Regions from separate parts of the Streptomyces sp. RK62 genome, predicted to be linked through region 2. Evidence: riboswitches for the same ligand, from Rfam matches in the RefSeq annotation. Region 2 holds a riboswitch; each other region holds the start of a gene.

What was found. A riboswitch is a leader RNA that binds a small molecule or an ion and turns the genes downstream of it on or off. The one in region 2 is predicted to bind cobalamin.
Region 1: it holds a riboswitch for cobalamin, as region 2 does, so the genes downstream of both, KBY32_RS13530 (ABC transporter substrate-binding protein) here and KBY32_RS19575 ((2Fe-2S) ferredoxin domain-containing protein) in region 2, are expected to answer to the same signal.
Region 3: it holds a riboswitch for cobalamin, as region 2 does, so the genes downstream of both, KBY32_RS04195 (ribonucleoside-diphosphate reductase subunit alpha) here and KBY32_RS19575 ((2Fe-2S) ferredoxin domain-containing protein) in region 2, are expected to answer to the same signal.

What each region holds. Positions count from the first base shown of each region.
Region 1 covers NZ_JAGPYD010000006.1:185,850-192,951, forward strand. Annotated here, with positions in the region: gene KBY32_RS13510 (HD domain-containing protein) at 1-473, shown strand, start outside; gene KBY32_RS13515 (DUF1963 domain-containing protein) at 648-1,529, shown strand; gene KBY32_RS13520 (AAA family ATPase) at 1,600-2,124, opposite strand; gene KBY32_RS13525 (PP2C family protein-serine/threonine phosphatase) at 2,501-3,859, shown strand; cobalamin riboswitch at 4,075-4,196, shown strand; gene KBY32_RS13530 (ABC transporter substrate-binding protein) at 4,245-5,270, shown strand; gene KBY32_RS13535 (iron ABC transporter permease) at 5,267-6,382, shown strand; gene KBY32_RS13540 (ABC transporter ATP-binding protein) at 6,379-7,102, shown strand, end outside.
Region 2 covers NZ_JAGPYD010000009.1:304,433-311,534, reverse strand. Annotated here, with positions in the region: gene KBY32_RS19585 (inositol monophosphatase family protein) at 18-875, opposite strand; gene KBY32_RS19580 (gamma-glutamyltransferase family protein) at 981-2,804, opposite strand; gene KBY32_RS19575 ((2Fe-2S) ferredoxin domain-containing protein) at 2,972-3,370, opposite strand; cobalamin riboswitch at 3,429-3,607, opposite strand; gene KBY32_RS19570 (methylmalonyl-CoA mutase family protein) at 3,749-5,551, shown strand; gene scpA (methylmalonyl-CoA mutase) at 5,551-7,102, shown strand, end outside.
Region 3 covers NZ_JAGPYD010000002.1:94,968-102,069, reverse strand. Annotated here, with positions in the region: gene KBY32_RS04215 (GntR family transcriptional regulator) at 1-483, shown strand, start outside; gene KBY32_RS04210 (DUF3311 domain-containing protein) at 648-911, shown strand; gene mctP (monocarboxylate uptake permease MctP) at 908-2,536, shown strand; gene KBY32_RS04200 (GNAT family N-acetyltransferase) at 2,610-3,116, shown strand; cobalamin riboswitch at 3,162-3,294, shown strand; gene KBY32_RS04195 (ribonucleoside-diphosphate reductase subunit alpha) at 3,417-5,771, shown strand; gene KBY32_RS04190 (ribonucleotide-diphosphate reductase subunit beta) at 5,828-6,784, shown strand; gene KBY32_RS04185 (hypothetical protein) at 6,697-6,936, opposite strand; gene KBY32_RS04180 (GlxA family transcriptional regulator) at 7,029-7,102, shown strand, end outside.

The DNA.
Region 1 (7,102 bases), on a different contig from region 2:
AGCTTCTCTACCTGGCCGCCATGTTTCACGACACGGGTCTCCTGACGCCGTTCTCCGACGTCGAGCAGCGCTTCGAGGTCGATGGAGCCGACCATGCACGTAAGTTCATGCTCGACAGCGGGTTTCCCGCCGAGGCCGCCGACGTGGTGTGGACGGCGATCGCGCTGCACACGACCCCGGGAATTCCCGGGCGGATGGGCCCGGAGATCGCCATCACGCATCTGGGGGTTCTGACCGACGTGATCGGCCTGGGCTTGGGCGAGCTGGATCGCGGCCAGGTGGACGAGATCATCACCGTTCACCCGAGAGGTGACTTCAAGAACGAGTTCCTGCAGGCCTACGTCGACGGACTCAAGCACCGCCCGGAGACCACGAACGGAACCGTGAATGCGGATGTTCTGGAGCATTTCATTCCCGGCTTCCAGCGCACGAGCACGGTCGAGCGCATCATGGGCGCTCCGTGGCCGAGCTGATCAAGGCGCCGTGGAACGTGATGACACGTGTGAGTGATGCCTGTCCGTCACGATGCCGGTGATCTTCACGGTGTATGTCGTCGGTCTGCTCGGCGCCTTGCTGACGGTCGGATCATCGAGCGGTCGGCTGGGTGCCGTCCGGTGCTGGTCGCCGGCCTTTGACATCATGTCGGCATGGATCATCAGGGCAAATTCCGGTGCGCGGCAGGCCAGTTGGGTATCCCGGACGACGAGATCAGCAGGTTCGGCCGGCACTTGCGGTTGTCGATCCGGTTGAGCGGGGGTTCCGGAGGTCCTCCGGTCGGGCAGTTCGGCGGGGTGCCCCGCCTGCCGGTGGGCGTGCCCTGGCCGTCCGCGGGGCACAGTCCGCTGCCGTTCGTCTTCTCCGTCGACTGCGGGGCGCTTCCGAGAGTCGACGGCTTCGGCCTGCCGTCCGACGGAACACTGCTCTTCTTCCTGGACCATGAGGAGGACCATCTGGACGACGGTGGCGGGGAGCGGAGCTACGCCCGCGTCCTGTATGTCCAAGCCGGCACCGACACCGTGGCCGCGGAACCCCCTGGACCCGAATGCGTCGGCGAGGAGTATGCCGTCAGCGCCACGCTTCTCGCTGAGCTTCCGCCTTGGTTCGAAGCGGACGAGGACGCGGATGACGGTGAGGACGATCGGTCGCCCTTTCAGGAGCAGTTGGCCCGCGACCTGGAGCGTGACATCCCGCACCTGGACCAACTCCGCGCTCTGGCCCACGACCTGTGGCCGGCTGACGAAGGACTCGCCAGCGCATGTATCGGCGGGTATGTCGACGACGAAGTGATCACGAGTATTGCCGAACAGACGCTGGCGGGGCTCGAGCAGGCCGGCGACATCGTCATCCCGGTGGCGAAATGGTATTCCCATGTGGAGAAGGAGAAGCACCGACTGACAAGCGAATGGATGACACTGGCCCGTTTTCCCGCCGCGCACGAGTTCTACTACGGAAGTTTCGTGATCCGACATGACGACCTGGCGGCCGCCCGGGTGGACAGGGCGCTTTCCGTGACCGAGTTCACCGAGTAGGGCACCGGACCTCCGTCCAGCCGGCGAACCCCTCGCACCAGTCGCCGCGGGGTATCCGCACACACCGACCTCAGCGCTCCTGTACCGCGGCGATCACCCTGTCCACCACTTCGGCCAAAGGCCTGGAGGCGTCAATGATCGTAGCGCCGTGAGGCTCGTAGATCGTTCGCGTCAGAGGATTCCACCTCAGAGCCGCCGCCAGCTCTTCGGGATGCCGTCCGAAAGGGTTCGTGGTGCGGGTCGCGAGCCGGTGGCGGAGGGTTTCGTCGTCGATCGCCAGGCACACGACGACGTCGAAAAGATCGAGGATGTCCGCCTCGTTCTCCGCCGACCCGCACAAGAAGGCCACGCGGGAACGGGAGTCCGTCGCGAGGGCTTCCACCCGCTCGCGGACGATCTCCCACCCGTATCGATCGAGCCAGCCTGCGGGAACCGGGTAAGGCGGGTTCGTCACCACCTCGCCGTCAGCCCGGTCGAACCAGCGGCAGAAGCCGTCCTCATCAGCGTCGAGCGCGACGAAGCCACGCTCGCGCAGCACCCCGCAGACCGTGGACTTGCCCGTCCCTGAATTGCCGGTCACCCACACCAATGTCACTCCGCCAGCGTAGACATGAGCACACGCGACTGCGCGGTGCTATTCGCTACGCAGAGCCGTGGCCGTGGGTGCCCCGGCCGCCGCGACCGGCCGGACTCGGCGCGAGCGGCTCATCGGGTGCCACGTACCGGCGCAACGCGCGGCGCCGAGCTGGGCACGAAGACGTTGCCACGGCTTCCGCCCGAAGTGACACGGCTTCCGTCTATGCCATCCCTGCCTGGTCCACGCACACGTAGCCGGGCACATGGCCTGTTTGCGGATGAACGAAACGGGGCAAAGCTTGCGCCGTTGGCCGCCTCCCGTTCGTAGGCGGCTAGGTATATAGGTGGACCCGACTCCCACTGACCGCACATCACACGATCCAGAGGCACGCGCGTTGAGTGACCAGGACCAGCCCGGGCGGACCGAGCAGCCGAAGGTTCCTGACCTGCGGCTGCAGCTGGACACCGAGCTGGACGAGATCGGTGCGCAGTTACAAGCCCTGGCCGACGCCAAGGACCGGCTGCAGGGTCTGCTGGGCGCGGTGCTGGCCATCAGCGGGGAACTGGATCTCTCGGCCGTGCTGCGGCGCATCGTCACCACCGCGATGGAACTGGTCGGCGCACGCTACGGCGCCCTGGGGGTGCTGCACGAGTCCGGCGAGTATCTCAAGGCCTTCATCACGGCGGGGCTGACTGAGACGGAACGCGCCGATCTGGGCGGGGTGGCGTTCCCCCACGGTCGGGGCGTGCTCGGGCATCTCATCCACAATCCCGAACCACTCCGCGTCGACGACATCCCTTCGCATCCCGCCTCCGCCGGCTTCCCGCCCGGTCATCCGCCCATGCGCACCCTGCTGGGAGTGGCGATCAGCGTCCGCGGCGAGATCTACGGCGATCTCTACCTGTCCGAACGTCTCGACGGCCGTCCTTTCGGCCCCGATGACGAGGACGTGGTGGTCGCCCTCGCCAGCGCCGCCGGTATCGCGATCGAGAACGCCCGCCTTTTCGGACAGGTCCGTGACAGCGCGGAGACCTTCCAGCGTCTGCTGCTGCCCACGTTGCCCGATCTGAGCCCCTTCACCGCCGCCACCGTCTACCGGCCGGCCGATGAACCCAACCGGCTCGGCGGGGACTGGTACGACGCCATCGTGCTGCCTGACGAGGCGGTCGGCATCATGATCGGTGACGTAGGCGGCCACGACCTGTACGCGGCGGCCGCCATGGCGCAGACCCACAGCATGCTCCGGGCGCTGCTGTACGACCGCCGTACTCCGCCCAGCGAGATCCTCGCCCAACTGGACCGCACTCTGCATGCCACTGCGGAGGTCCCGGTCACCACAGCCTGCCTGGCCCGCATCGAACCCGATCCGTCCGGGTGGGTACTGCGATGGAGCACGGCCGGGCACTTTCCTCCCCTGCTGATCAGCCCTGACCTGGAAACGGAGTACCTGCACGCCGAGCCCGGCCTGCCGCTCGGGGTGAGCACCGGTGAACACCGCCCCGACCACACTCGCTCCCTGCCCGCGGGCTCGATCCTCCTCTTCTTCACCGACGGCCTCATCGAACATCCAGCCCACTCCATCGATGTGGGCCTGACCGCGCTCGCCGACCTCGCCGCCACCCATGCCACCCGGCCGCTGCACGAACTCGTGCAGGTCCTGGCCGATCACCACCCGAGCGACGGCCAGGACGACATGGCCATCCTCGCCCTGCGCATTCCTGCCGGCACCCGCTCCCCACAGCTCCCGGCATAAGGCCACAAGGATACGAGGCCAGACCGCCTGACAGGCAGTCACCCGAGCGCGGTCACGAGTGATCAGCACGGCGCTCGCTCCTTGGGCGGACCCAGCAGGCAAGTGGGCCGTCCACGGAGCGTCGAGGAGGCGTGGTGCGTGCGGCCGGAACCCCTCGGCCTTTTGCCGATGACACGGGGAATCGTAGGATCACCTGGTCATCGCCGCGACGGGAGACAGGAAGCCGGTGCGAATCCGGCACGGTCCCGCCACTGTGACCGGGGAGCGCCCCTCCGACACGCCACTGCGCGCCGCGCGGGAAGGCGGAGGAAGCGTCGATCCGGGAGTCAGGACACTGGTCCGTCGCGGGCCCGATCCGAGGAGCGCGGACTCCAGGAGGCTTCACGTGTCCCAGCTGTTCAGCCCTGCCCGCACGCGCGGGTTCCTTCGTGCCACGGCAGCTGCCGTGGCTCTGTCGTCAGTGTTGCTGACCACGAACTGCGGTGCGGCCGACGAGAGCGGCGGGGACGCGAAGGCCACCGCGGCCGTGCCCGCGGGTTTCCCGGTCACCGTCGACAACTGCGGTGTGAGGACGACGTACGACAGGCCGCCGTCGCGGGTGGTCACCATCCATCAGCACCCGGCGGAACTCATGCTCGCCCTCGGCCTGAAGGATCGTATGGTCGGCACGGCCTTCCCCGACTCCGCGGTGCTGCCCGAGCTGAAGGAGGACTACGAGGCGGTTCCCGAACTGGCGCGGAAGGAACCGTCGTTCGAGAAGGTCCTGGATGCCGAACCCGACTTCGTCTACGGCGGCTACGGCAGCGCCTTCGCCGAGAAGGAGGGCCGCTCCCGCACGGCGTTCGCCGACGCGGGCATCGACACCTACCTCAACCGTGAGTACTGCGGCAAGAAGAAGGTGACGATGGAGGACACCTACGACGAGGTCCGCACCATCGGCAAGATCTTCGGTGTCACGGACCGGGCCGACAAGCTGGTCACCGACCTCAAGAGCCGCGTCGGCAAGGCCGCCGGCAAGGTCGAGGGCGAGCCCGACGTACCCGTCTTCGTCTACGACAGCGGCGACAAGGCCGCCTTCACCGCGGGCGGCAAGAGCCTCGGCACCGAGCTCATCCGGCTGGCCGGCGGCGAGAACGTCTTCGCCGACCTCGACGACGTCTTCGGCGACGTCTCCTGGGAGCAGGTCATCGAGCGCAGACCGGAGGTCATCGCCGTCTACGACTACGCGGGTGCCGGAAGCGTTGAGCAGAAGAAGAGGTTCCTGCTGTCCCAGCCCGCACTCGCCGACGTCCCCGCTGTCAGGAACAAGCGGTTCGTCGTGCTGCCGCTGACCGCCACGCTGGTGGGAATCCGCTCGGCGTACGCCGTCGACGATCTTGCCCGCGGACTGCACCCCGAGAGCTTCCGGTGACCCGGACCACCACCGTCACGTCCGTCGAGACGCGAGTCCGACGACGGAGGACCACCGAGCCAGGAGAGGGCCGAACCCGGCTGGCCGTCACACTGTTGGTGCTCACCGCCCTGCTCGTCGTCTCCGCCGTCACCGGACTTGCGATCGGCTCCGTCCAGGTGCCACCCGCCCAGGTGTGGGGCATCGTGACGCACGCACTGGGTGCCGACTGGCAGCAGCCGGACTGGTCGCGGGCCCGGGAGACCATCGTGGTGGACGTGCGAGCGCCGCGGGTGCTGCTCGGGGCGGTCACCGGCGCCGGCCTCGCGGTGGTCGGCACCGCCCTTCAGGCGCTGGTGCGCAACCCGCTCGCCGAGCCGTATCTGCTCGGCGTCTCCTCGGGGGCGTCCCTCGGCGCGGTCTCCGTCATCGTGTTCGGAGTCACCCTTTTCGGTCCGGTCTCCCTGCCGGTGGCAGCCTTCGTGGGGGCGTTGGGGGCGCTGCTGCTCGTGTACGCCACCGCCCGCACCGGCGGACGCATCACCTCCTCCCGTCTCGTGCTGTCCGGCGTGGCGATCGCCGCGATGCTCACCGCGGTCCTCGATCTGTTGTTGCTCACCACCGACCGGGGCAACGAGACCCGCGCGGTCCTCGCCTGGACCCTCGGCGGTCTCGGCGGGGTCGACTGGGGCACGCTGTGGCTGCCGAGCACGGCCTTGCTGCTCGGTGTCGGCGTCCTGTTGGCGCAGGCCCGCAACCTGAACCTGCTGCTGGCCGGCGAGGAGGCGGCCACCACCATGGGGCTGGACGTGGCCAGCTTCCGTGCCCGGCTGTTCGTCCTGCTGTCCCTCGTCACGGGCGTGCTGGTCGCGGCGGCCGGGCCGATCGGCTTCGTCGGCCTGATGACGCCCCACATCGTGCGCCTGTTCGTCGGCGGCGACCACCGCCGGGTCCTGCCGACGGCGGCGCTCGGCGGAGCGGTCTTCCTCGTCTGGGCCGACATCGCCGCGCGGACGATCGCCGCGCCGATGGAGATACCCGTCGGCGTCCTCACGGCCCTGTGCGGCGGGCCGTTCTTCCTGTGGCTCATGCGCCGGGACGCCCGGCGCGGCACCGACCGAGGTGTGGCATGACCGCGTCCGATCTGAGCGTCGACGGCGTCACGCTCACCGCCGGAGCCCGCCACCTGGTGCGCGACGTGTCACTGACCGCCCGTCCGGGCGAGACCATCGGGCTCGTGGGCCCCAACGGCAGCGGCAAGTCGAGCCTGTTGCGCACCGTCTACCGCGTGCTGCGCCCCGACGCGGGTGAGGTCAAGGTCGACGGAACCGACGCCTGGTCGCTGCCGGTGCGGCAGCTGGCCCGCACCGTGGCGGCGGTTGTCCAGGAGTCGGCAGCCGACTTCGACCTCGCGGTGCGTGAGGTCGTCGCCATGGGCCGCACTCCGCACAAACGGCTCCTCGCGGGTGACACCCCCGAGGACGCCGAACTCATCGACGCGGCGCTCCTGGCGGTCGACGTCGTCCACCTGGCCGACCGCACCTTCGACCGGCTCTCCGGCGGCGAACGCCAACGCGTCCTCATCGCGCGGGCCCTCGCCCAGCAGCCCACCCTCCTCGTCCTCGACGAACCCACCAACCACCTCGACATCCGGCATCAACTGTCCGTGCTCGGCACCCTGCGGCGCCTGCCCGCCACCGTGCTGCTCGCCCTGCACGACCTCAACCTGGCCGCCCGCTACTGCGACCGCCTCTACGTTCTGTACGAGGGTGAGGTCACCGCCTCCGGACCGCCCGCCGAGATACTCACCCCCGCGCTCCTGGCCGAGGTCTATGGAGTGGAGACGGAAGTGG
Region 2 (7,102 bases):
CGCGGCCGACTCTATTCCTACGCCACTCGCCGCGCTCCGCCGGACAGGAGTCCCGCCACCCGCCGGGCCGTGCCGGCGTCGCGGGCCGCCGTGAACGGCAGGGCGTTGCCCCCGGTGATACGGAACGGCTCCCCCGTGCGTGTCAGGTGGGCGCCGCCCGCCTCCTCCACGAGCAGCAGTCCGGCCGCGTGGTCCCAGGCTGCCTCCCATCCGAAGGCGGTGGCCTCCAACTCGCCCCGCGCGACGGCCAGGTACTCCAGTCCCGCCGATCCGCACGGGCGCGGGGCCACGCCGTCGGTCCACAGGCCGAGCAGGGCCCGCTTCTGCTCGTCGGTGGTGAAGTCCGGGTGCGAGGTGGCGACGCGCAGGTCGCTGCCGGGGGCCGGGACCCCGGCGTGCAGCCGCTCGCCGTCAAGGAAGGCGCCCCGGCCCCGTACGGCGGTGGCCAGCCGGTCGAGGGCGGGTGCGTAGGTCCAGGAGGCGAGCACGACACCGTGCCGGGCGAGGGCGACCAGGGTGCAGAAGCCCGTGTCGCCGTGCACGAACTGGCGGGTGCCGTCGACGGGGTCGACGATCCATACCGGGGCGTCGCCGCGGATCGCGTCGTACACGGACGGATTCGCGTGGACCGCCTCCTCGCCGACGACGACCGAGCCGGGCAGGAGGGCGCCGAGGGCCTCCGTGAGATACCGCTCGGCGAGCCGGTCGGCGTCGGTCACCAGGTCGTGCGGTCCGCTCTTGCGGTCGACCTCGTGGTCGGCGAGCCGGCGGAAACGGGGCATGATCTCGGCGGCCGCCGCCTTGCGGACGGCGTCCTCCACGTCGGTGGCGTGCTGGGCGAGAAACTCTTCGATGGTTTCGTTTTCTTCGATCACCCGTCCATGGAAACACGCGCCACTGACAACGCCCGCCCGCCGGGTGACCTGCGGATGGAGTCCCGGTGAACTCGCGGGGCCGCTACCCCTCAGCCCCCCGGCCTCTCAGCGGCCGACGGCGTAGCCCTGCATGCCGCGCGGGTTCGCCGCGGCGGACAGCACCCCGGTGCCGGGGTCCCGGGCGACCGCGCACAGGCGGCCCTCCGACCAGGCGTCGCCGACCGTGACGTCGTGACCGCGCCGCCGCAGCCCGTCGATCACCGCGGGGTCGGTGCGGCCCTCCACGGTGACGCTCCCGGGCCGTGTCCCACGCGGGTAGAAGGAGCCGGGAAAGCTGTCGTTGTGCCAGTTCGGGGCGTCGATCGCGCCCTGCAGGTCGAGGCCGCCGCGGACCTGCCCGCGCAGCGCGACCGCGAGGAAGAAGTGCAGCTGCCACTGGTCCTGCTGATCCCCGCCGGGGGTGCCGAAGGCGAGGACGGGCACGCCGTCGCGCAGCGCGATGCTGGGGGTGAGCGTGGTGCGCGGGCGCCGGCCGGGGGTCAGGGAGTTCGGCAGGCCCTCCTCCAGCCAGGTCATCTGCAGTCGGGTGCCGAGCGGGAAGCCTAGTTCGGGCACGACGGGGTTGGACTGGAGCCAGCCGCCGCTCGGGGTGGCCGCGATCATGTTGCCCCACCGGTCGACGATGTCGAGGTGGCAGGTGTCGCCCCGGGTGAGCCCGTCCGCGGCGACCTCGGGCTCGGCCGGCACCGGGGACACGGGCGACTTGGCGACCGTCGGCTCCCCGGCGCCCGGCGCGACGGAACCGGGCGCGGCGGCCTCCCCGCGCGCGTGGGCGCCCAGCCGGGGCACGCGCCCGCCGGGGCTGCCGGGCCGCAGCTCGAAGGAGGCGGCCTCGCCCACCAGCCGGCGCCGCTCGGCGTTGTACGCGTCGGAGAGCAGGTCGTCGAGCGGCACCTCGGCGGCGTCGCCGTACCAGGCCTCCCGGTCGGCCATGGCCAGCTTGCAGCCCTCGACGAGCAGGTGGACGTAGTCGGCGGACCCGTACGGCGGCAGGTCGTCCGGGAGCAGGGCGAGCTGCTGGAGGAGCACCGGGCCCTGGCTCCAGGGCCCCGCCTTGCACAGGGTCCAGCCGTTCCAGTCGTACGTCGCGGGCGCCTCGTAGGTCGCGGACCAGCCGGCGAGGTCGGCGGCGGTGAGGGTGCCGGTGTGCCGCTCGCCGCTGGTGTCGAGGGTGGGCCGCTGCGCCTGCCGGACGAGCGCCTCGGCGATGAACCCGGTACGCCACACCGCGCGCGCGGCCTCGATCTGCGCGACGCGGTCACCTGCGCCGGAGATCTCGTCCAGCAGGCGCTTCCAGGTGGCGGCGAGGGCCGGGTTGCGGAAGAGGGCGCCGGGGCGGGGCGGCTCGCCGTCCGGCAGATACACCTCGGCGGAGGAGGTCCACTCCGTCTCGAACAGCTCGCGCACGGTCTCCACGGTCTCGCCGACCCGCTCCACGGGCGCGTGCCCGTGTTCGGCGTAGTGGACGGCGTACGCGAGGACGTCGGCGGGCGCCAGGGTGCCGTGGTCGCGCAGCAGCACCATCCAGGCGTCGAAGGCGCCGGGCACGGCGGCGGCCAGCGGTCCGGTGCCGGGGACGAGGTCCAGGCCGAGGCCGCGGTAGTGGGCGACGGTGGCGCCCGCGGGGGCGACGCCCTGGCCGCACAGCACCCGCACCTCGCCGCCCGCCGGGGCGAGGAGGATGGGCACCTCGCCGGCGGGGCCGTTGAGATGCGGTTCGACGACGTGGAGCACGAACGCGCCCGCCACGGCGGCGTCGTAGGCGTTGCCGCCGCGCTCCAGCACCGCCATCGCGGACTGCGAGGCGAGCCAGTGCGTGGAGGACACCATGCCGAAGGTGCCCTGGAGGGTGGGACGGGTGGTGAACATGGCGGGCGTCACCTCGCGGTCGGGGCCGGACGGGTCCGTCCGATCTTCCGTGACCGCCTGTTCGATGTTCAACCGTTCATGGGGGGTGTGGAGCGAGGGTGGCGTGAAGGTGTGGAGAGGTCGGGCGCCCATGGCGGGCACGCAGGGCGCGGCTACGGGCGGTCGGTTCAGCCCTTCCCCGACGCCCGCGACGAGGGCGCCGGGATGGTGTGAAAGGCCAGGATCTCCGGGCAGGGAGCAACTCCGGGCCCGCCGGCCCGCACCCAGGCGATGACGTCCTCGGTGGCGTCGGGGTCGTTGACGAGCCCGAGCCAGACCGGCCGGGCGCCCGCCGCGCGCGCCGCGGCGGAGGGCTGGACGACGACCACGTTGGCGTGGTCGCAGACGTCCAGGCAGTCCGAGACACGCACCGGGACGCTCTCCTTCAGCCGGGCGGCCTGACCCGCGTGGTCGACACCGGTCACCTTCGGACTGCCGCAGCAGCAGTCCCGGCAGAGCACGACCCGGCAGGGCGTGGACGGGGTACGCGGGGGCTCGGACGACGGCTGGGGTGGAAGGACGGACATACACGCCTCAAGGGTCGGGGCTCGTACGCGGAGCCGGCCTGCGGATGACCTCCCCGCCCGGAGGCGCGGAGGTGCCGGCAGGTCTTCGGACTCGGGTTCGTCCCGGCGGGGCGCCTTCCCGGTCTCCCAGTGGCGTGCCTGCCCCGCCCGTCCCCCTCACCGCTGCGCGTCAGTTCCGGATTCGCACCGGATTCCCTGGCCCCGGAAAGGGGCGCGACCAGCCCCGCGAGGCTATCAAGTCAGGGCCCGGAGCCAGTCGTTCAGCGGGTCCGCGCGGGCACCGCCGAGGCCCCGAGACCCAGGTCACAATCTGGAAGAGGGCAAGGTCACAGCCATGCCCCCTGCTGCTCCTTTGACCATCTGACCTAGCATCCGAGCATGACGGTCCTGCCTGACGACGGGCTCTCGCTGGCCGCCGAGTTCCCTGACGCAACCCATGAGCAGTGGCGACACCTGGTGGAAGGTGTGCTGCGCAAGGCGGGCAAGGACGTGTCGGGGACGGCTGCCGAGGACGCCCTGTCCACCCCACTCGAGGACGGGATGCGCTCCCGCCCGCTGTACACCGCGCGTGACGCCGCGCCCGACCCCGGCCTGCCCGGCTTCGCCCCCTATGTGCGGGGTGGTCGCCCCGAGGGCAACACCGCCGGCGGCTGGGACGTACGGCAGCGGCACACCACGGCCGCGGACGGCGTGGTGCTGGCGGACCTGGAGAACGGCGTCACCTCGCTCTGGCTGGTCCTCGGCGAGGCCGGTATCCCGGTGTCCTCCCTCCGCAGCGCCCTCGACGGCGTCTACCTCGACCTCGCCCCGGTCGTCCTGGACGCGGGCGCCGAGTCGGAGGCCGCCGCACTGGCGCTGCTCGCCCTGTACGAGGAGCGCGACGTCGCCAAGGACGCGGCACGCGGCAACCTCGGCTTCGACCCGCTCGGCCACGAGGCCCGCACGGGTACGCCCCTGCCGTTCGCGCCGGCCGCCGCGCCGGCCAGGCGGTGCGCCGAGGAGTACCCCGGGCTCAGGGCCCTGACCGTGGACGCGCTGCCGTACCACGAGGCCGGCGGCTCGGCCGCGCAGGAGCTCGGCGCCGCGCTGGCCACCGGTGTGGCGTATCTGCGGGAGCTGACCGAGGCCGGGCTGACGGTCGAAGAGGCCGCCGGGCAGCTGGAGTTCCGTTACGCGGCCACCGCCGACCAGTTCCTGACCATCGCCAAGCTGCGGGCGGCCCGCCGTCTGTGGGCCCGGGTGACCGAGGTGTCCGGGGCGCCGAGCGCCCAGGTCCAGCATGCCGTGACCTCGCCGGTGATGATGACCCGCCGCGACCCGTGGGTGAACATGCTGCGCACCACGGTCGCCACGCTCGCGGCCGGTGTCGGCGGCGCCGACTCGGTGACGGTGCTGCCCTTCGACCACGCGCTGGGCCTGCCCGACGCGTTCGCGCGGCGCATCGCCCGCAACACCTCGACCATCCTCATCGAGGAGTCCCACCTCGCGCGGGTCATCGACCCGGCGGGCGGCTCCTGGTACGTGGAGCGGCTCACCGACGAACTGGCGCACGCGGGCTGGGAGTTCTTCCAGCGGATCGAGCGGGCGGGCGGGCAGGCCGCCGCGCTGCGCTCGGGACAGCTGCGCGACGACCTCGCCGCCACCTGGGAGGCCCGCACCGGCAAGCTGGCGAAGCGGCGTGAACCGGTCACCGGGGTCAGCGAGTTCCCGCACCTCGGCGAGCAGCCCGTGGTGCGTGAGCCCGCGCCCGAGCCGCCGTCCGGCGGTCTGCCGCGCGTGCGGCGCGACGAGGCGTACGAGGCGCTGCGCGCCCGCTCCGACGCGCATCTGGCCGCGACCGGCACCCGCCCCCGGATCTACCTGGCCGCACTCGGCCCGGCAGCCGCCCACACCGCGCGTCTGACCTTCGCCTCCAACCTCTTCCAGGCCGGCGGCATCGAGCCGGTCACCGAGGGCACCTTCGAGGAGAGCGGTGCCACCGAGGCGTGCCTGTGCTCCAGCGACGCCGTGTACGAGGAGCAGGCGGCCGAGGTCGCCGGGCGGCTGAAGGCGGCCGGTGCCGCGCATGTGTTCCTTGCCGGGCGGCCCGGGGACCACCCCGGCGTCGACGGCCATGTCTTCGCGGGCTGTGACGCCGTCGCCGTCCTGTCCGCCACCCTCGACCGCATGGGAGTGTCCTGATGGGAATCCCCGACTTCACCGGGATCGAACTGGGGACCCCGGCCGCGGCGGGCGGCTCCGACGAGTGGCGTACGGCCGTCAAGCAGGCCACCGGCGGCGACGAGCCGCTGTGGGAGACGCCCGAGGGCATCGCGGTCAAGCCGCTGTACACCGGGCGTGACCTGGAGGGCCTGGACTTCCTGGGCACCTACCCGGGCATGGCGCCGTATCTGCGCGGCCCGTACCCGACGATGTACGTCAACCAGCCGTGGACGATCCGCCAGTACGCGGGCTTCTCCACGGCCGAGGAGTCCAACGCGTTCTACCGGCGCAATCTGGCGGCCGGTCAGAAGGGCCTGTCGGTCGCCTTCGACCTGCCCACGCACCGCGGCTACGACAGCGACCACCCGCGGGTGACGGGTGACGTCGGCATGGCGGGCGTGGCCATCGACTCGATCTACGACATGCGGCAGCTGTTCGACGGCATCCCGCTGGACAAGATGACCGTGTCGATGACGATGAACGGCGCGGTGCTGCCGGTCCTCGCGCTCTACATCGTCGCCGCCGAGGAGCAGGGCGTACCGCCCGAGAAGCTGGCCGGGACCATTCAGAACGACATTCTGAAGGAGTTCATGGTCCGCAACACCTACATCTATCCGCCGAAGCCGTCGATGCGGATCATCTCCGACATCTTCGCCTTCACCTCGCAGCGGATGCCCCGCTACAACTCGATCTCCATCTCCGGCTACCACATCCAGGAGGCCGGGGCGACGGCCGATCTGGAGCTGGCGTACACGCTCGCGGACGGTGTGGAGTACATCCGCGCGGGCCGTGAAGCCGGCCTGGACGTCGACGCGTTCGCGCCCCGGCTGTCGTTCTTCTGGGCGATCGGCATGAACTTCTTCATGGAGGTCGCCAAGCTGCGCGCGGCGCGCCTGCTGTGGGCGAGGCTGGTGAAGCAGTTCGACCCGAAGAACTCCAAGTCGCTGTCGCTGCGCACCCATTCTCAGACGTCGGGCTGGTCCCTGACCGCGCAGGACGTGTTCAACAACGTCACGCGCACCTGTGTCGAGGCGATGGCGGCGACGCAGGGGCACACGCAGTCGCTGCACACCAACGCGCTCGACGAGGCGCTGGCCCTGCCGACCGACTTCTCGGCACGCATCGCCCGCAACACCCAGCTGCTGCTCCAGCAGGAGTCGGGCACCACCCGGGTCATCGACCCGTGGGGCGGCAGCGCGTACGTGGAGAAGCTGACGTACGACCTCGCGCGCCGCGCCTGGCAGCACATCCAGGAGGTCGAGGCGGCGGGCGGCATGGCCAAGGCGATCGACGCCGGCATCCCGAAGCTGCGTATCGAGGAGGCCGCGGCCCGCACCCAGGCGCGGATCGACTCCGGACGCCAGCCGGTCATCGGCGTCAACAAGTACCGCGTCGACAGCGACGAGCAGATCGACGTGCTGAAGGTCGACAACTCCTCCGTGCGCGCCCAGCAGATCGCCAAGCTGCGGCGGCTGCGCGAGGAGCGCGACGAGACGGCGTGCCGGGACGCGCTGGACGCGCTGACCCGGG
Region 3 (7,102 bases), on a different contig from region 2:
CTCACCTCGTACACCGAGGACATGCGCGCGCAGGGCCTGGAGCCGACCTCGCAGCTGCTGGACATCGGGTACATCACCGCCGACGACCGCCTGGCCGACCTGCTCGACATCACGGCCGGCGGCCGGGTGCTGCGCATCGAGCGGCTGCGCATGGCGAACGGCGAGCCGATGGCCATCGAGACCACCCACCTGAGCGCCAAGCGCTTCCCCGCGCTGCGCCGGTCCCTGGTCAAGTACACCTCGCTCTACACCGCGCTCGCCGAGGTCTACGACGTCCACCTCGCCGAGGCCGAGGAGACCATCGAGACCTCGCTGGCCACCCCGCGCGAGGCCGGTCTGCTCGGCACCGACGTGGGCCTGCCGATGCTCATGCTGTCCCGGCACTCCCTGGACCGCGAGGGCCAGCCGGTGGAGTGGGTGCGCTCGGTGTACCGCGGCGACCGCTACAAGTTCGTGGCCAGGCTCAAGAGGCCGCAGGACTGACGTACGGACGAGGTCGGTACGGAGGATTCCGCTTCTGTCCGGCTCCGTGTGACGTGCACACGATTCCTCCACATCGGAAGGGCGGTCAAGGCCTTCCGCTGCGGTTGCGCCGTCACCTACATTGCCCGGGCATTTCCCAGGCGATCAATGAGCGGAGCCGTCCGATGTCAGATGCACCAGAAGTGAACAGAGGCCTGGTGACGCCCGCCCGGGTGGTCATCGGCCTCTGCCTGGCCGCACCCTTCGTGGCGATGCTGTGGGTGGGTTCGTACAGCAGGACCGACCCGCAGTTCATCGGCATCCCGTTCTTCTACTGGTACCAGATGCTGTGGGTGCTGATCTCGACGCTGCTGACGATGACCGCGTACAAGCTGTGGCAGCGTGACCAGCGCGCCCGCGCCTCCCAGAAGGGCGGTGCCGCGGAATGAACGACGGCGTGAACGGCGTCGCGCTCGGCGTCTTCATCTTCTTCTTCCTGGCCGTCACGGTCATGGGCTTCCTGGCGGCGCGCTGGCGCAAGGCCGAGAACGAGCACAGCCTCGACGAATGGGGCCTGGGCGGCCGGTCGTTCGGCACCTGGGTCACGTGGTTCCTGCTCGGCGGCGACCTGTACACCGCGTACACCTTCGTGGCGGTCCCGGCCGCGATCTACGCGGCCGGCGCGGCGGGCTTCTTCGCGGTGCCGTACACCATCCTCGTCTACCCGTTGATCTTCACGTTCCTGCCGCGCCTGTGGTCGGTCTCGCACAAGCACGGCTATGTGACGACCTCCGACTTCGTGCGCGGGCGGTTCGGCTCCAAGAGCCTGTCGCTGGCCGTGGCGGTCACCGGCATCCTGGCGACGATGCCCTACATCGCGCTCCAACTGGTCGGCATCCAGGCCGTCCTGGACGTGATGGGCGTCGGCGGCGGCGAGAGCACCAACTGGTTCGTCAAGGACCTGCCGCTGCTCATCGCCTTCGGTGTGCTGGCCGCGTACACCTACTCGTCGGGCCTGCGCGCCCCCGCGCTGATCGCGTTCGTCAAGGACACGCTGATCTACATCGTCATCGCGGTGGCGATCATCTACATCCCGATCAAGCTGGGCGGCTTCGACGAGATCTTCGCCAAGGCGAGCGAGGCGTACAGCCAGACCAACCCGGCCACGGGTGCCCCGCGCGGAGCGCTCACCCCGCCGGACGCGACCCAGTGGACGTACGCCACGCTGGCGCTTGGCTCCGCCCTCGCGCTGTTCATGTATCCGCACTCGATCACCGCGACGCTGTCCTCGCGCAGCCGTGAGGTGATCCGGCGCAACACCACGATCCTGCCGCTGTACTCCCTGATGCTGGGCCTGCTGGCGCTGCTCGGCTTCATGGCGATCGCGGCCGGCATCAAGGTGCAGAACGGCCAGCTGGCGATCCCACAGCTGTTCGAGAACATGTTCCCCGCCTGGTTCGCGGGCGTGGCCTTCGCGGCGATCGGCATCGGCGCGCTGGTGCCTGCGGCGATCATGTCCATCGCGGCGGCGAACCTGTTCACCCGCAACATCTACAAGGACTTCATCAAGCCCGACGCCACGCCCGCGCAGGAGACCAAGGTCTCCAAGATCGTGTCGCTGCTGGTGAAGGTGGGCGCGCTGGTCTTCGTCCTCACCATGGACAAGACGGTCGCCATCAACTTCCAGCTGCTGGGCGGCATCTGGATCCTGCAGACCTTCCCGGCCCTGGTGGGCGGTCTGTTCACCCGCTGGTTCCACCGCTGGGCCCTGCTGGCCGGCTGGGCGGTCGGCATGGTCTACGGCACGCTCGCCGCGTACGGGGTGGCGACCCCGGCGCAGAAGCACTTCGGCGGCTCCTCCAAGGAGATCCCGGGCATCGGTGAGATCGGCTACATCGGTCTGACGGCGTTCGTGCTCAACGTGCTGGTCACCGTCGTCCTGACCTTCGTCCTGCGGGCCGCGAAGGCCCCGGACGGCGTCGACGAGACGAAGCCGGAGGACTACACGGCGGACGCGGGCGACCCCGGCGTCCAGGTGGAGCTGCCGCCGGCCACGGCGGGCTCGTCCCACTGAACCACCGGTACACGGCGGGCCGTCGGAGAAATCCGGCGGCCCGCCGCCGTGTGCGTACGACAGACTCGGGTGCATGGACATCGTGATCCGGCAGGCGGAACCCGGGGAGTACGGCATCCTCGGGGAGATCACCGCACAGGCCTATCTCCGCGACGGCCTCCTCGACTTCGGCGAGGACGACTCCTATCTCCATGAGCTCAAGGACGTGGCGAAGCGCGCGGCGGCCGCCGAGGTGCTCGTGGCCGTCGAGCACGACCGCGTCCTCGGTGGCGTGACGTTCGTCTCGGGCAGCGGCCCGATGGCGGATCTGGCCGGGCCCGGCGAGGCGGAGATCCGGATGCTCGCCGTCGACCGGGCGGCCCGGGGACGCGGCGCCGGCGAGGCGCTCGTACGCGCCTGCCTGGACCGCGCCCGCGCCACGGAGGGCTGTGTGCGCGTGGTCCTCTCCTCCCAGCCCACCATGTACAGCGCCCACCGCATCTACGGGCGTCTGGGCTTCGTCCGCACCCCGGAACGGGACTGGAACCCCGTGCCGGAGCTCCTCGACCTCACGCTCGTCACCTATGAGTTGACGCTCTGACACCACCACGCCACAACATCTAGGGGTGGCGCGACGGGCGAGCACAAGATGTATGCTCATGCTCGCTGTCGCCGCAGGGGAATCCGGTGCGAATCCGGAACTGTCCCGCAACGGTGTACTTGTGCATGTTCCGTGCACATGGTCAGTCCGAGGACCTGCCGACAGTGCGTCCCGGCCACCCGGCCGGTGCGCCAGACGTCCGGGCCTCGTGGAATGGGCCGGTGGACGCGACGCCCCGTGCGCTCGTGAGCTGCCCCCTGCCCTCCGCAAGGCCCTGTGCCGAGCGAGGGAGAGCCTCACGTGACCATCGCGCCAGCCGAACCGGCCTCAGCGGCGGCCGAACCGGAGAACGACGGTCCCGGTGCCGCGCTGTTGCGGACCCTGACCGAGCTGACCGCCGACCTCCCCGACGCCGACCCCGGCCGGGTCGCCGCCGCCGCGCTGCGCGGCCGGTCCGCGCGGGCCGACGAGGCGGAGCTGCGCGAGCTCGCCACCGAGGCGGCGGCCGGTCTCATCTCCGAGGACCCGGCGTACAGCCGGCTGGCCGCGCGGCTGCTCACCCTCTCCATCGCCGCCGAGGCCGCCTCGCAGGGCGTCACGACCTTCACCGGGTCGGTCGCGACCGGGCACCGCGAGGGCCTGATCGCCGACCGGACCGCCGCTTTCGCGCGGACGCACGCGGACCGGCTCGACGCGCTCGTCGACCCCGCGGCCGACGACCGGTTCGGCTACTTCGGCCTGCGCACCCTCTACAGCCGCTATCTGCTGCGGCATCCGCACACCCGCAAGGTGATCGAGACGCCCCAGCACTTCCTGCTGCGGGTCGCCTCCGGTCTCGCCGCGGACGACACCTCCTCGGCGGTGGACGAGGTCGCCGCGCTGTACCGGCTGATGAGCCGCCTGGAGTACCTGCCGTCCTCCCCCACGCTCTTCAACTCCGGCACCCGGCACCCCCAGATGTCGTCCTGCTACCTCTTGGACTCCCCCAAGGACGAGCTGGACTCGATCTACGACCGCTACCACCAGGTCGCCCGGCTCTCCAAGCACGCCGGCGGCATCGGCCTGTCGTACTCCCGCATCCGCTCGCGGGGTTCGCTGATCCGGGGCACCAACGGGCACTCCAACGGCATCGTCCCGTTCCTGAAGACGCTGGACGCCTCCGTGGCGGCCGTGAACCAGGGCGGGCGGCGCAAGGGCGCGGCGGCGGTGTACCTGGAGACCTGGCACTCCGACATCGAGGAGTTCCTGGAGCTGCGGGACAACACCGGTGAGGACGCCCGCCGTACGCACAATCTGAACCTCGCGCACTGGGTGCCGGACGAGTTCATGCGCCGGGTGGAGGCCGACCGGCCGTGGAGCCTGTTCTCCCCCGCCGACGTGCCCGAGCTGGTCGACCTGTGGGGCGAGGAGTTCGACGCGGCCTACCGTGCGGCCGAGGCGAAGGGCCTCGCGCGCAAGACCCTCCCGGCCCGCGAGCTGTACGGCCGGATGATGCGCACCCTCGCGCAGACCGGCAACGGCTGGATGACCTTCAAGGACGCCGCCAACCGGACCGCCAACCAGACCGCCCTGCCCGGGCACGTGGTGCACTCCTCCAACCTGTGCACCGAGATCCTGGAGGTCACGGACGACGGGGAGACGGCGGTCTGCAACCTCGGCTCGGTCAACCTCGGCGCCTTCGTGCGCGACGGGGACATCGACTGGGAGCGCCTGGACGCCACGGTCCGCACGGCCGTCACGTTCCTCGACCGGGTCGTGGACATCAACTTCTACCCGACCGAGCAGGCCGGCCGCTCCAACGCCCGGTGGCGCCCGGTGGGCCTGGGTGCGATGGGTCTGCAGGACGTCTTCTTCCAGCTGCGGCTGCCCTTCGACTCGCCCGAGGCGAAGGCGCTGTCCACGCGGATCGCCGAGCGGATCATGCTCGCCGCGTACGAGGCGTCCGCCGACCTCGCCGAGCGCGAGGGCCCGGTGCCGGCCTGGGAGAAGACCCGCACCGCGCGGGGCGTGCTGCACCCCGACCACTACGCCGTGGAGCTGAACTGGCCCGAGCGCTGGGCCGCGCTGCGCGACCGCCTCGCCGTGACCGGCCTGCGCAACTCGCTGCTGCTGGCCATCGCGCCGACCGCCACGATCGCGTCGATCGCCGGTGTCTACGAGTGCATCGAGCCGCAGGTGTCCAACCTGTTCAAGCGCGAGACGCTGTCCGGTGAGTTCCTCCAGGTCAACTCGTATCTCGTGGAGGAGCTGAAGCGGCTCGGCGTGTGGGACGCCCGCACCCGCGAGGCGCTGCGCGAGGCGAACGGCTCGGTGCAGGACTTCGCGTGGATCCCGGCGGACGTACGGGCGCTGTACCGCACGGCGTGGGAGATCCCGCAGCGCGGCCTGATCGACATGGCGGCGGCGCGCACCCCGTTCCTCGACCAGTCGCAGTCCCTGAACCTGTTCCTGGAGACGCCGACCATCGGGAAGCTCTCCTCGATGTACGCGTACGCCTGGAAGCAGGGCCTGAAGACCACGTACTACCTGCGCTCCCGCCCGGCGACGAGGATCGCCCGCGCGGCCCGTGCCACCGTCCCCGTCCAGCAGGCCGCCGACCCCGAGGCCGTCGCCTGCTCCCTTGAGAACCCCGAGTCCTGCGAGGCCTGCCAGTGACCACCAGCACGACCAAGAACCTGCTCGACCCCGGCTTCGAGCTGACCCTACGCCCCATGCGCTACCCGGACTTCTACGAGCGCTACCGGGACGCGATCAAGAACACCTGGACCGTCGAGGAGGTCGACCTCCACTCGGACGTCGCCGACCTCGCGAAGCTGTCACCGGCGGAGCAGCACCTGATCGGCCGGCTGGTGGCGTTCTTCGCGACCGGTGACTCGATCGTCGCGAACAACCTGGTGCTGACGCTGTACAAGCACATCAACTCCCCGGAGGCGCGGCTGTACCTCTCGCGCCAGCTGTTCGAGGAGGCCGTGCACGTCCAGTTCTATCTGACGCTGCTGGACACCTATCTCCCCGATCCGGAGGACCGGGCGGCGGCGTTCGCGGCGGTGGAGAACATCCCGTCCATCCGCGAGAAGGCCGAGTTCTGCTTCCGCTGGATGGACTCGGTGGAGAAGCTGGACCGGCTGGAGTCGCAGTCCGACCGCCGGCGGTTCCTGCTCAACCTGATCTGCTTCGCGGCCTGCATCGAGGGCCTGTTCTTCTACGGCGCCTTCGCCTACGTCTACTGGTTCCGCAGCCGGGGCCTGCTGCACGGCCTCGCGACCGGCACCAACTGGGTGTTCCGGGACGAGACCATGCACATGTCGTTCGCGTTCGACGTGGTCGACACGGTCCGCAAGGAGGAGCCGGAGCTGTTCGACGACCGGCTCCAGCAGCAGGTCACCGACATGCTGAAGGAGGCCGTCGAGGCCGAGCTGCAGTTCGCGCGCGACCTGTGTGGTGACGGCCTCCCGGGCATGAACACCGACTCGATGCGGCAGTACCTGGAGTGCGTCGCCGACCAGCGGCTGACCCGCCTCGGCTTCGCCCCGGTGTACGGCTCCGAGAACCCCTTCTCCTTCATGGAGCTGCAGGGGGTTCAGGAGTTGACCAACTTCTTCGAGCGGCGTCCCTCGGCGTACCAGGTGGCGGTGGAGGGCACCGTCGACCTGGACGAGGACTTCTGAGTCCGGACCGCGTCGCGCTCCTGGGCCTCCCTGATCTGACGGTCGATACGGCGGTCGTGCACGATCCCGATCACGGAGGGGAGGACCAGGAGGACGAACATCCCGAGCACGACGGCCATGGCGAGCAGTGTCTGTGTCTGTTCCGTAGTCATGACACCACTGTCGCGCCGGACACTCCTGTCGAACAGTGGCAGGACTGCCGCACACCCTCGATTTACTGCCATCCGCGAGGCACAATGGCAGCATGCTGAAGAACGTGGCGGCCGTCCTGCTCGACGGCGTACACCCCTTCGAACTCGGTGTGGTCTGCGAGGTGTT